DNA from 3 places in the Ruegeria sp. AK11 genome. Region 3 is predicted to be linked to each of the others. Evidence: riboswitches for the same ligand, from Rfam matches in the RefSeq annotation. Region 3 holds a riboswitch; each other region holds the start of a gene.

Region 1 (4,141 bases), 1.4 Mb from region 3:
CATCACAGCGGTTGGCGATGGCGTACCCGCGACGCGGATTGGTCAGCGCGTGTGGATTTGGAACGGGCAATGGCAACGCGCGTTCGGTACAGCTGCCAGCCACATCACCCTGCCTGAATCTCAGGCTGTAGAACTGCCCGAGACGGTGTCACTTGAAACCGGAGCGATTCTTGGAATTCCGGGCCTTACCGCAAGCCACGCAGTGTTCTCGGGCGGCACGCCGCGCGGGCAAACCATTTTGATCCATGGTGGGGCGGGTACTGTCGGGTATCTGGCTGTCCAGCTTGCCAAATGGGCCGGAGCCAAAGTGATCGCAACGGCCAGCACCCGCAGCTTTGACCGGGTCAAGGCAGCTGGTGCAGATGTCGTTCTCGACTACTCCGGTGAACACCTTTCGGATCAGATTCTCGACGCAAATGATGGACGTGCAATTGGTCGAATCGTCGATGTCGAATTTGGACAGAACCTTGACACCAACATTGCCGTCATCGCCGAAAACGGCCGTATCAACGCATATGGATCTGCCCGGAATATGACACCCGTCTTTCCCTTTGGACCCATGATGTTCAAGGCCGTGACACTCGAGGCAGTCCTGATCTACCTGCTGCCCGCAGATTTGCGCGCCGCCGCAATAGAGACTCTACACAAGGCACTGGCTGATGGCGCATTGATCTGCCCCGTACATAAGGTCTTTACACTGGAAGAATGCGCTGCCGCCCATGCGATGGTACAGGAAGGCAACCGTACCGGAGCGGTGTTGATCGACACCAAATGAGGGGCCTTCAAAAAAATTTTACGGCGCTCGCTTTTTTTGCAAAACGCTCTTGAACCCTGCCATCAACAATCGTAGATAGCCGCTCACCGTTGGGGTGTAGCCAAGTGGTAAGGCAGCGGTTTTTGGTACCGTGTATCGTAGGTTCGAATCCTACCACCCCAGCCATGATTTTCCCTAATATCACACACTATGAATCTGGGTCCGGATTTTGGCGCGTTCTCAGCGGCTTTTCTGATATCAGCGCCATGTTGAGACGCGCAGGTGCATGCTCTTGCGAGAAAATAGGAAAGACCCCGGAGTTTTTTCTTGCCGCAGGGTAAGTGTTAAGGTACCCGCGTTTTACCGGTCCCGATGTGGCTAAGAGGGAATCCGAGGTGCCTTTTGGTGCCAACCGGAACTGCCCCCGCAACTGTAGGCGGCGAGCGCTGTCCATTTCCGTCACTGGGCCATTTTGGTCTGGGAAGACAGGACAGACAAAGACCCGTCAGTCAGGAGACCTGCCGGTATGAAACCGAAACACACCGGGCGGGGTTGTCCGGGGAGGTTGCCGAAGAAACGCGCCGGGCGGTCTATTTTCTACCCTGCGCTCACGGCAGGCAGTAAAGCGCCTGTTGCTTCGGTAAATGCCCATTCACCCGTTCTCTGGTCATTGACACATGGAGATCGATTGTCATGTTTCTACGCACTGGCCTGATTGGCCTTTCCTTGCTGGCTACCAGCGCTGCCTCCGAAGGAAACTTTCCCCTAACTATCGAAAACTGCGGTCACTCGGTCACGTTTGACGCGCCAGTGACGTCGTCAGTCACGGTCGGCCAGGCCGCGACCGAGGTGCTTTATGCGCTGGGTCTGGGCGAGCAGGTTCTTGGAACCTCGGTCTGGTTCAACGAGGTGCTGCCTGAATATGCCGAGGTGAATGCCAAGGTAGAGCGTCTGGCAGACAATGATCCCAGCTTTGAAAGCGTTGTTGCCAAGCGGCCGGGACTGGTCGCAGCGCAATATGAGTGGCATGTCGGACCCGAGGGCATCGTCGCCACGCGTGAGCAATTTCACGAACTGGGCATTCCAACGTACGTAATGCCTGCAGATTGCATCGGCAAAGACAATACAGTCGGCGGCGATGGCACCCGCCTGCAAGCGTTCTCGACCGATACGCTGTATCAGGGTATCGAAGAACTGGCGGCAGCCTTTGATGTATCCGAACGCGGCACGGACCTGGTTGCCGAGTACAAGGCCCGCGAAGCCGCAGCCGTCGCCAAGGCGCAAACCGTGAAGCTGGACGATGTGTCAGCCGTATTCTGGTTTTCCTCTCCTGAAATGGAAAGCGACCCGTTTGTGGCCGGACAGAAAGGCGCACCGGGATACATGATGAGTAAATTGGGTATCCGCAACGTCGTCGAGACGGATGAAGAATGGCCAACAGTGGGCTGGGAAACCATTGCCAAGGCCAATCCGACGGTGATTGTTATCGCCAAGATGGACCGCCGTCGCTTTGCTGCGGACGACTACCTGAAAAAGCTGGAGTTCCTGCGCACTGATCCGGTGACCAGCCAGATGGATGCGGTCAAGAATGACCGGATCGTCATTATGGATGCGCAGGCCATGGACGCCACCATCCGCGCAATCCCGGCGCTGGAGGATCTGGCCGAGAAGCTGGATACCATCGGAAACAACCTGTGAACGAGGTCGCCGCAATCTTACGGCAGGGTTTCAAGGCTGCGTGCCTTACCGTGCCATTGTTGATTGCGGCGGTTCTTGCGGGCGCGATGATCGGGGAAACCTCTCTGTCGCCCGATTTGGTTCTCTCCGTTCTGGCCAACAAGCTGGCCGGAGCGGACTTTCCTGTCGACCCAATTGATCAGGGTATTATCTGGAGCTACCGGATTCCTCGCGCTCTGGTCGCTGCGTCCTGCGGTGCCGGTCTGGCTGTCGCAGGGGTCGTGTTGCAGGCTTTGCTGCGAAACCCGTTGGCCGACCCTTACATTTTGGGCATTTCTGCCGGGGCCTCGACGGGTGCCGTGGCTGTAACCATCGCTGGTTTGGGTGGGGGGGCTTTGTCGCTGTCTTTTGGCGCGTTCAATGGCGCGCTTTTGGCTTTTGGTTTTGTCGCGTTGCTGGCCCGAGCCGCTGGCGCAGGGGGCGGACGGGTTGCGACGGCACAGATCGTCCTGGCGGGAATTGCCGGGTCTCAGTTGTTCAATGCGCTGACGGCCTTCATCATCGCCAAATCCGCCAATGCCGATCAGGCGCGCGGGATCATGTTCTGGCTGATGGGAAACCTCAGCGGCGTGCGCTGGCCGGATGTGTATCTGGCCATTCCGGTGGCCCTTGTCGGTTGGCTCATTTGCCGCTTTCACGCCAGAGCACTGGACGCCTTTATTTTCGGCTCTGATTCAGCGGCCTCGCTGGGCATATCGGTACGTCGGGTGCAGGCAACCCTGATCTTTGCGACCGCGCTCACGACAGCTGTCATGGTTTCTATCGTCGGATCCATTGGCTTTGTCGGGCTGGTCATCCCTCATGCTGCCCGGTTCCTTGTGGGACCGGGGCATCGCAGGCTTATCCCAACCTCCGCCTTGATCGGAGCGGTCTTCCTGATCGGCGCAGATATCGTGTCGCGCATCATCATCCCGGGTCAGGTTCTGCCGATTGGGGTGGTCACCGCCCTGATCGGTGCGCCTGCCTTTGCCGTAATTCTGGTGCGCGGCCAGAGGAGCGCCCGATGAAGATCGAGGCGAAAAACCTGACATATTCCGTTCGCGGCAAGACTTTGCTGTCAGACGTATCCTTTGTCGTGGAGCCCGGCGAAACACTTGCTTTGGTCGGACCTAACGGTTCAGGGAAATCAACGCTGATGCGCCTGCTGGCGGGGTTGGTACGTCCGGTTTCAGGAAAAGTCGTCATAGCGGGTCATCCCGTTTCGCATTTGTCGCGCAGACAAATTGCCCAACGGATTGCCATCGTTGAACAACAGGCTGATACGGCCGAACGCGTGACTGCACGATCCGTGGTCGAACTGGGCCGCACGCCCTGGCTGTCGGCCTTACGGCCGTGGCGCGCCGAGGACACCTGGCAAGTCGACAAAGCCCTGCAAACCGTGGAAATGGCCGATATGGCACACAGAGAATGGGCGACATTGTCGGGAGGAGAGCGCCAGCGACTGCACATCGCACGCGCTTTGGCTCAGCAACCGGGACTCTTGCTTTTGGACGAACCGACCAACCATCTGGACATTCATCACCAACTGTCGATCCTGAACTGTGTTCGAATTCTAAAAGTGACGACAGTGATGGCGCTGCACGATCTGAATCAGGCGATGGCCTGTGACCGGGTGGCTGTTTTGTCAAAAGGGCGGCTGGTCTCTCTTGG
Region 2 (4,141 bases), on a different contig from region 3:
AAAGCCGCGCACAGCGCCGTCAGCGAGGACACCGCGACAGTCACCACCGCGAAGACAACCGCCATGACGATCCGCATCCTTGGATCAAGCGGGTTGATCGCGCCGCGCCGCTGCGCGCCCGCTTTGATCAGCGTGCTTTCCTGTTGCCCCAGAACGTGCGCCATCAGGCCGCCAGCTTGCGGCGTGCCGCAAAATAAAAGCCCAGACCAAACAGACCGACGATATATCCGATCCCACCCAGAACAGTTTGCAGGTCATTTTGTTCGCGGTAGGCGGCGATTTCCCGACGCAGCGGGCGCAGCTCATCCCGCACGGCCCTGGCAATGACCTGTTGTTGTTCATCGCTGAGCACCGCCGCTGTCTGGGCAGGTGCGTTTGTCGGCGCGGTGTCGGGTTCCGCTTCAACGCCCATGATCCGGGCGACATCCACAGCGGGCATGGTGACCTCGGCCACATGCCCGGCACCAAGGTTTGCAAAGAAAGTATGGGCCACCGGCGCGTTCGGCGTGTAGATAAAGAACCCGTCTGCATCTGTTACGATGCGGCCCAGCTCGGCTCCGTCCGGGCCGTTGACGATGACCTCGGTATCGCTTGCCATGTCGCCGTTGGAAAAGCCGATTTCGCCTTCGATGGCGTCACCGGATTTAAACACTCCGGCTATGACCTTATGCGCCAAGGCAGGTAGGGGTGCGCAGCACAGCGCCAGAATGATTGCCAGATACCTCATGCGACCACTCGTTTGACAAACAGCTCGGGCTTGACCTTGCGCGCCAGCAAAACCGCGAACCCGGTCAGGATCGCCTCAATCGCCATGACAGGAATATGTGCAAAGAAAACAATCTTAGCCGCAGGCAGGAAGGCATCCCCGGACAAGGCCAGTGAAAACGCAACCATGCCGGTTGTGGCGGCAATGGCAAAGGCACCGCCGACCCCGCCCCATATCGCACCTTGCAGCGGTGAGCCGTGGGCGATCAGGCGGCTAAAGATCAGTCCGGCCAGAACCGCGGGCAACGCGATGTTCAGGGTGTTGATCCCCAATACCGTCAACCCGCCAAAGCCAAAGAAGACGGCTTGCAGCAAAAGCCCGACGAACAGGGCCGGGAATGCGGCCCACCCCAGCAAAAGCCCGGCCATACCGTTGAGGATCAGGTGCACCGACGACGGACCAATAGGAACATGGATCAGCGATGCCACGAAAAAGCTGGCTGACAGCACCCCCGCAGTGGGGATGCGATCAAGATTCAGCGACCTGAGGCCCATGGCAATTCCACCCGCCGCAGCGACGGCTCCGCCGATCACGACCGGGTTGGACAAGGCTCCGTCAACGATGTGCATCTACGGTTACTCCAAATCCCAGGCGCGGATCCAGATGACCGCGTCCTGACTGAGTTCTTTGCCGTTGTGTTCGGTCACGGGACCGGCGCCGAGTGCGGCAAATCCCCAATATCCGGCTTTTGGAACGCCAAACGTGAAATACCCGTTATCATCCGAAGTTGCGACCAATGCACCACCCGGCATCGGCGAGACCGACGGGGCGGAAGCGGCCGCGCTTTCCATGTTCGGTTCTGCGGCCATGTACTCGATCTCGATCTCGGCACCCGCAACCGGTTGGCCTTCTGCCATAACCCGACCCGTAAAGGTCGAACCCGCGATGATGTTGGTCGGTTTGTTGAGCGGGATGATCTCAACCGGCAAGCCCACCGGGTTCATCCAGTCGGTCGGCAATTCGTTGCGGTTCAGGAATGCCTTGGCGATCTGCTGGATATAGATATCCTCAGACCCCTCGTAATAGGGCTGGGGAACTGTCACCAGCACATAGTCGCCCGACCGTTTGACTGGAACATAACCCTTGAATGCCGCGCCTTCGTTTTCCCCACCGGTGAAACGCACGGGTTCCAGAGTGTCCAGCAGGTCGGTTTTCTGACCGTTGTGGATCACGTAGAATTCCTGCGGCTTGTCCAGATCCATGACATGCCCGTTCGAGAACGGATGCCAGAAGATCAGCTTGACCGGAACATTCCCCGGTGCGTCGATCATGGTGTCAGAGGTGTATTCCAGCAGGAAATGCGCATTTGCCATCGCTGGAAGCGCCATCGCCACAGCGGCTGCAGAAAGCAGCTTGGTCATCAATAGTCGTCCTTGTCCCTTCGTACCAACCCCGGTACGAGATGCGTTTTGACTGCGGGGACGTCCAAGCCGAGCTGCTTTTTCAAGCATCCTGCTCCGACGCACATCCCGTCGCCGATTAGGAGTGCCCTTGTCAAAGGCACATGTCCGGCAGGTATCCTGACTTGCGGGTCAAAGCGTTGGGCTGGCCTTCCCGGATTAACTCCAGTGGCACTTCAGCCCTGCTCGCCGCTTACAGTTGCGGGTGCAGTTGCGGAATTGGGCCAAAGCCCGCACCGCATTCCCTATTGATTCCAGAGCACGCCCCGGAACCGGACATGCCGAGCGGCTTGCCAGACTTCTTCAGCATCCGTCAACGATCAATTGCGCTGGCTGTCAAAAAGTTCAGCGGGCAATGCCCTTTTTCCGGTTGATCCGCTTTGGATACAGGTCGGGGTTTTTCGGGGATGAACCTACCCTTCGAGCAGGTATCTTTCCGACAATGGCAAACTGGCCGCCCCCAATGACCGGGCATCCGGGCCCGCCGCCCCTGCCAGCACCAAGGGCCGTTCAAGCCCGGTCAGGTTCATATGGGATAGTTTGAGCTCAACCCTTTCCACCAGCCGCGCCTTGATATCAGCAGGCATCCAGCCATCAATCTTGATACATTCGAAATCGATCAGGCTGCAAGAAGAGACGATGGCATGGGCGATTCCGTGCGCCGCCTGGTTCAGCCAATTCTCAAGGAGGGTTTCCGGTACGTCCCAATGCCGTGTCGTTTCCCAGATTGAACCGGCTGTTGCGGCATTTCCACCAACCGCACGCTCCAGCACATAAAGACTGGCGACATCTATCAACGGTTTCACTCCGCCCACTTCGTCCGGCACAGGCAATGGGCCAAGCGCACCGGCATTTCCCCGCCCCGGAAAGATGGAGCCGTTCAGAACCACCCCGCCCCCGATGAAGAAGCCGACATAGAAATACAGGAAATCTCGTGGGCCTTCCGCCGGGCCAAACACCAGCTCGGCACCGCAGGCGGCCGTTGCGTCGTTTTGCAGGAAAACCGGCACGTCATAGCTAGCGGCCAACGCGCCTTTCAGGTCCGCGTCACGCCACGGATCCATTTTTTCCTGAGGAACCTGCAATGTTTGTGCCCAGTCCCAAAGGTAGAACGGCATGGCAATCCCAAGGCCCGCGATTCTGCTGCGCGCCTCGTGCGACATTGACGCCATCACTTTGTCGAGGCTTTCTGTGGAAAAGCTCAATGTCGCCTCGGGCGTCGGAAAATCATAGGTCCGCCGTTCGCGGTGCCTGACGTTGCCAAGGAAATCCGTCAGCACCAGTTCGGTACTGCGCCGCCCGACTTTGAGCCCAAAGAAATACGCGCCGTCCGGGTTCAGGCGCATGGGAACCGATGGCTGTCCGACTTTTCCCCGGATCGGTTCGCCCCGCAACAGCAACCCATCGTTCTCCAACTGGCGCATGATGACCGAGACCGTCTGCGCCGACAGGCCGGTCATGCGCGCGATCTCAGATTTTGCGAGGGCCTGATGGCGCCGGACCAGTGACAGGACAAGCCGTTCATTTCGGGCCCGCATTCCACTTTGGTTGGTGCCGCGCATGTCTGGCTCGCGTACGCCAGTGGTATTGCCCTGAGAGTTCATTGCAGACACGGCCATCCCCTTCATGACGACAATGTTGGAACCCTTCCTTTCTGTCAATAATAAATAAGAGTGATTTATTTATTGACTCGAAATTCGAATCTTGTGATGGTTTTTATGTGAGATCGGGCCGGTTTTCGCCCGATCAAACGTATGCCCGGAAGGGCATTGGGAAAACTGGGAGGACTACCGATGAAACTTGCGAAACTTGCAGGCGCCACGGCGCTGGCGGTTACGGCCATGGCAAGCAGTGCAATGGCCGAAGGTGAAACCGTTTGCCTGATCACCAAGACGGATACCAACCCTTTCTTTGTTAAAATGAGAGAGGGTGCCACAGCTAAAGCCGAAGAGCTTGGCATGACGCTGAAAGCCTT
Region 3 (4,141 bases):
CAACTGACGCGGCCCCCGGTTTTTCGACCAATCCGAACTGTACCCAGGTTGCCGTTGACAAACAGGCACACGATCCGACCGTGGTCCTTGAGCTGATCCAACAGGGCATCGGGCACCTGCTCGACACCGCCCTGCACCATGATTGCATCATAGGGACCGTGTTCCGCCACACCCTGTTCCAGCGCGCCAACGTGAATGATAGCGTTAAGCACTTCGGCTTCGGCCAAAAGGTTTTGCGCCTCGGTTGCAAGGGTTTCGTCGCATTCAACACCCACGACCAACTCAGCCATCCGTGCGGTAACAGCCGTGGAATACCCCATTGCCGGAGCGATATCTAAGACCATCTCATCCTTGGATATGTTCAACACGTCCAGCATTTTAGCCAGGGTCCGCGGCTCCAGCATGCTGCGCCCGCCACCCAGATCAATCAGGCCGTCCACATAGGCCGCCTCGCGCTGAGAATCGGGTACGAAGCTTTCGCGCGGAACACTCAGCATCGCCTCAATGATCGGGAACTTGGTGACGTCAGACGGGCGGATCTGCGTATCAACCATTGTGCGGCGCCGGGCTGCGAAGTCAGTCATTGGATATCTCGTCTCATTCCCAAAGATGTCGGGCTTGTGCCATATCCTGAACTTTCCAGCAACGCCCCTGTTGCCGCAACCTGAATCGTGATCACCTTCTTGGGCATGGACTTCGGCAAATTTCGGTCTTGCCGACAAATTCGCACGCAATCCACTGGACGCCCCAAAGGAAAGCTGTTAAAAACCCAGTCACACCACAGCAAGTATTTGATTTTACTTGAAAAGGCGAGTTGGCGGAGTGGTGACGCAGCGGATTGCAAATCCGTGTACACCGGTTCGATTCCGGTACTCGCCTCCAATCACATCCAAATCGCTGACTTAACCCCGCAGTGCACGCGTGCGACGCTCGGTATTTCAAGACGTTCAAGGCCCGCGATTCTGTCGAATTGCGGGCCAGATATGGCGTGTTTTTCGGAACACCTGCCTACCCCTGCTCATTCACGGGGCGCGATTTTGTCTGGTATGTGCCTTACGTTCAGGCGCGCCCTTGTGGCACAACCTCGTATCCCGGCTCCTCCGGCTCATCATCCGTCATTTCGGCAGGGAAGCCCGGGGCGGTGATATCCAGGCCGGTTGCCTCTTCCAGCCGCTTGATAATATTTGGTGAAAGCTCGCGTTCGCCATAGCGTGCGATACCATCGTTAAAGATGTTGATCATCACCGGGTTTATTTCCAGCGGCACCCCGGCGCGGTCGGCGACCTCCTGAAACAGACCGATATCCTTCTTCACCAGATCCATGGTGAAGGAAATATCGCGCGACCCGTTCAAGATGACCTGACTTTCGGTTTCGTGCACGAAGGACGTGCCGGACGAGATTTTGATCGCCTCATAGGTCGTGTTCAGATCCATCCCCGCAGCCTTTGCCGTAACCAGTGCTTCGGCGCAGGTGATCAGGTTGGCGGTGGCAAGATAATTGGTCATCACTTTCAGCACCGAGGCCGAGCCCAGTTCGCCGGTGTGCAAAACCCGACGACCCATTGTCGTCAGGAACGGCAGAATTCGTTCAAACGTTTCCCGGTCACAGCCCGCAAAGATCGAGATATTGCCCGTCGCGGCACGGTGGCACCCGCCAGAAACCGGGCAATCCACTGCTGCACCGCCGCGCGATATGACTTCGGCACCCAGGCGTTTGACTTCGGCTTCGTCTGTGGTCGACATCTCCATCCAGATCTTGCCGGGGCCCACTTCGGGCAACATCTCCTTCATGACTGCGTCCGATGCTGCCGGAGACGGCAGACAGGTGATCACCGCATCGCAATCGCGCATCAGCTGGGCGGGCCCTTCTGCCGCCTTTGCGCCTTTGGCGACAAATTCGGCCACCAGTTCTGCGTTCAGGTCATGAACAGTCAGGTCAATGCCATTGCGCAAAAGGGATCCCGAAAGCTTGCCGCCAACGTTACCCAGACCGATAAATCCCACTTTCATATGACGCATCTCCAAGTTCGTCGTTTTCCCGTCATGCGACCACATACCGAACACGCACTTCATGCCGCCGAACGACGCCTACAGGTCGCTTTTTTCACCTTGGCTTATTTGTTGCGCGCGAACCGCTTGACAAGCGGGTCGGCGGTGCCGCATGTCCCGGACGTTGGTGTCGGCAACAGCCGATGAAAAGGGAATGCGTCAACGGTTCATCCGCCAAACGCAGCCGCCCCCGCGACCGTGACCGGAGAGGATGCCCAATGCCACTGGCCTGTGCCGGGAAGGCGGGACATCCGACAGAGCGACCGCTCTGGCATCCGCAAGCCGGGAGACCTGCCAACACCCGAAGTTGAAACCGGGCGGGGTGTTCCGGTGTCGGGTCCATGTGCAGACGTGGTGCCCGCATGAAACCCCGTCCCCCGCGAAGAGGATTTGGGGGGATGAGAGACATGACCGAGACCGCACCGGTAGAACTACTGGTCTGCACGACTTGCCGCCGGGGTCTGCCCGTCGAGGATGACGCTGAGCGTCCCGGCACATTGTTGCACAAGGCCTTGGAACAGGCTGCCCTGCCAGATGGTATTACTCTGAAACCGGTCGAATGCCTTTCGAACTGCGATCAGGGCTGTTCCATCGTTCTTCGGGGCGGGCCGGATCGCTGGACCTTTGTTTACGAGAACCTGAACGAAATCGATCACGTCGATGTCATCATCGATGGTGTGACCAAGTATCTGGCCACAGACGATGGTCTGGTGAAGTGGCGCGACCGTCCTGAACATTTCCGCAAAAACTGCGCCTCGCGCATTCCCCCGATTGGAGGCTGAGATCATGTCGAACCTAGAAAAACTTCCCGTCACCGTGATCACCGGCTTTCTGGGCTCGGGCAAAACCACGCTGGTGCGTCATCTGATGCAGAACCCGCAGGGAAAGCGTCTTGCGATTGTTGTTAACGAGTTTGGCGATGTGGGTGTTGATGGTGACATTCTAAAATCCTGCGCGATACCGGATTGCCCTGCGGAAAACATCATGGAACTGGCAAACGGCTGCATTTGCTGCACCGTGGCTGATGATTTCATCCCGACCATCGAGGCGCTGATGGCGCTGGAACCGCGCCCGGATCACATCCTGATCGAAACATCCGGCCTTGCACTGCCCAAACCGCTGCTGAAAGCATTTGATTGGCCTGATATCCGTTCGAAAATCACCGTTGATGGCGTGATTGCGCTGGCCGATGCCGAGGCTGTGGCCGCCGGTCGCTTTGCTCCGAACGTTGAAGCGGTGGATGCCCAACGGCTGGCTGATGACTCGATCGATCACGAAACACCCTTGTCCGAGGTGTTCGAAGATCAAATCTCGTGCGCGGATATCATCCTGCTGACCAAGCCCGATCTAGCAGGTCCCGAAGGTGTCGCGAAAGCCAAACAGATCATCGCCGCCGAGGCACCGCGGCCGCTTCCCGTTGTCGAGGTCGCCGAGGGTGTCGTCGACGTACGTGTCGTGCTTGGCCTTGAGGCTGCCGTCGAAGATGACATGGACGCGCGCCCGTCACATCACGATGGCCATCACGATCATGAGCATGACGATTTCGAGAGCATCATCGTCGAGTTGCCGGAACAGACCGACCCTGCGGAACTGGTAGCCAGAATCGAACGTCTTGCGACTGAGCTGAATATCCTGCGCGTCAAAGGCTATGCCGCCGTCGCTGGCAAACCGATGCGCCTGCTGGTTCAGGCTGTCGGCGCGCGGGTTCGTCACCAATACGACCGCCCGTGGGAGCCCGGTGAAGAGCGCCGCTCGCGCCTGGTCGTGATTGCCGAGCATGACGACATCAAAGAAGCCGAAATCCGTGATATCCTCGTGGGTGTGACCGAGGTTGCCGAGTAAGTCATGCACGTCGTCTTTCGCGAAAGCCACGGGCTCGAGGAAACCGAGACCCCAACCGATCTGGGCCAAAGCCCGGGTGATCTGGTTGTGCTGTCCTTTTCCGACAGTGACCTGGGCGCTTTCGCGGCGGGCTGGCATCGCGGCGGCGGGCCTGAGGGGCGGATGCCCACGATGCGGCTGGCCAATCTTGCGGCGCTGAAGCACCCTCTGTCCGTCGATACCTATGTCGAACAGACACTTGAGGGCGCAA

The links. Region 3 has a riboswitch for cobalamin ahead of ACR0D9_RS07215 (DUF1636 family protein). Riboswitches for the same ligand answer to the same signal wherever they lie in the genome.
Region 1: another riboswitch for cobalamin. It lies ahead of ACR0D9_RS00155 (ABC transporter substrate-binding protein); the one in region 3 lies ahead of ACR0D9_RS07215 (DUF1636 family protein).
Region 2: another riboswitch for cobalamin. It lies ahead of ACR0D9_RS19825 (DUF4198 domain-containing protein); the one in region 3 lies ahead of ACR0D9_RS07215 (DUF1636 family protein).

The regions. Positions count from the first base shown of each region.
Region 1 covers NZ_JBQFXU010000001.1:22,919-27,059, reverse strand. Annotated here, with positions in the region: gene ACR0D9_RS00165 (NADPH:quinone reductase) at 1-775, shown strand, start outside; tRNA gene ACR0D9_RS00160 (tRNA-Gln) at 866-940, shown strand; cobalamin riboswitch at 1,102-1,294, shown strand; gene ACR0D9_RS00155 (ABC transporter substrate-binding protein) at 1,448-2,452, shown strand; gene ACR0D9_RS00150 (FecCD family ABC transporter permease) at 2,467-3,498, shown strand; partial or broken gene ACR0D9_RS00145 (ABC transporter ATP-binding protein) at 3,495-4,004, shown strand.
Region 2 covers NZ_JBQFXU010000017.1:14,452-18,592, forward strand. Annotated here, with positions in the region: gene cbiQ (cobalt ECF transporter T component CbiQ) at 1-164, opposite strand, end outside; gene ACR0D9_RS19815 (cobalt ABC transporter permease) at 164-727, opposite strand; gene cbiM (cobalt transporter CbiM) at 724-1,335, opposite strand; gene ACR0D9_RS19825 (DUF4198 domain-containing protein) at 1,342-2,127, opposite strand; cobalamin riboswitch at 2,260-2,458, opposite strand; gene ACR0D9_RS19830 (ROK family transcriptional regulator) at 2,580-3,770, opposite strand; gene ACR0D9_RS19835 (substrate-binding domain-containing protein) at 3,960-4,141, shown strand, end outside.
Region 3 covers NZ_JBQFXU010000001.1:1,429,670-1,433,810, forward strand. Annotated here, with positions in the region: gene ACR0D9_RS07200 (protein-L-isoaspartate O-methyltransferase family protein) at 1-584, opposite strand, end outside; tRNA gene ACR0D9_RS07205 (tRNA-Cys) at 809-882, shown strand; gene ACR0D9_RS07210 (NAD(P)-dependent oxidoreductase) at 1,060-2,055, opposite strand; cobalamin riboswitch at 2,158-2,362, shown strand; gene ACR0D9_RS07215 (DUF1636 family protein) at 2,457-2,831, shown strand; gene cobW (cobalamin biosynthesis protein CobW) at 2,836-3,891, shown strand; gene cobN (cobaltochelatase subunit CobN) at 3,895-4,141, shown strand, end outside.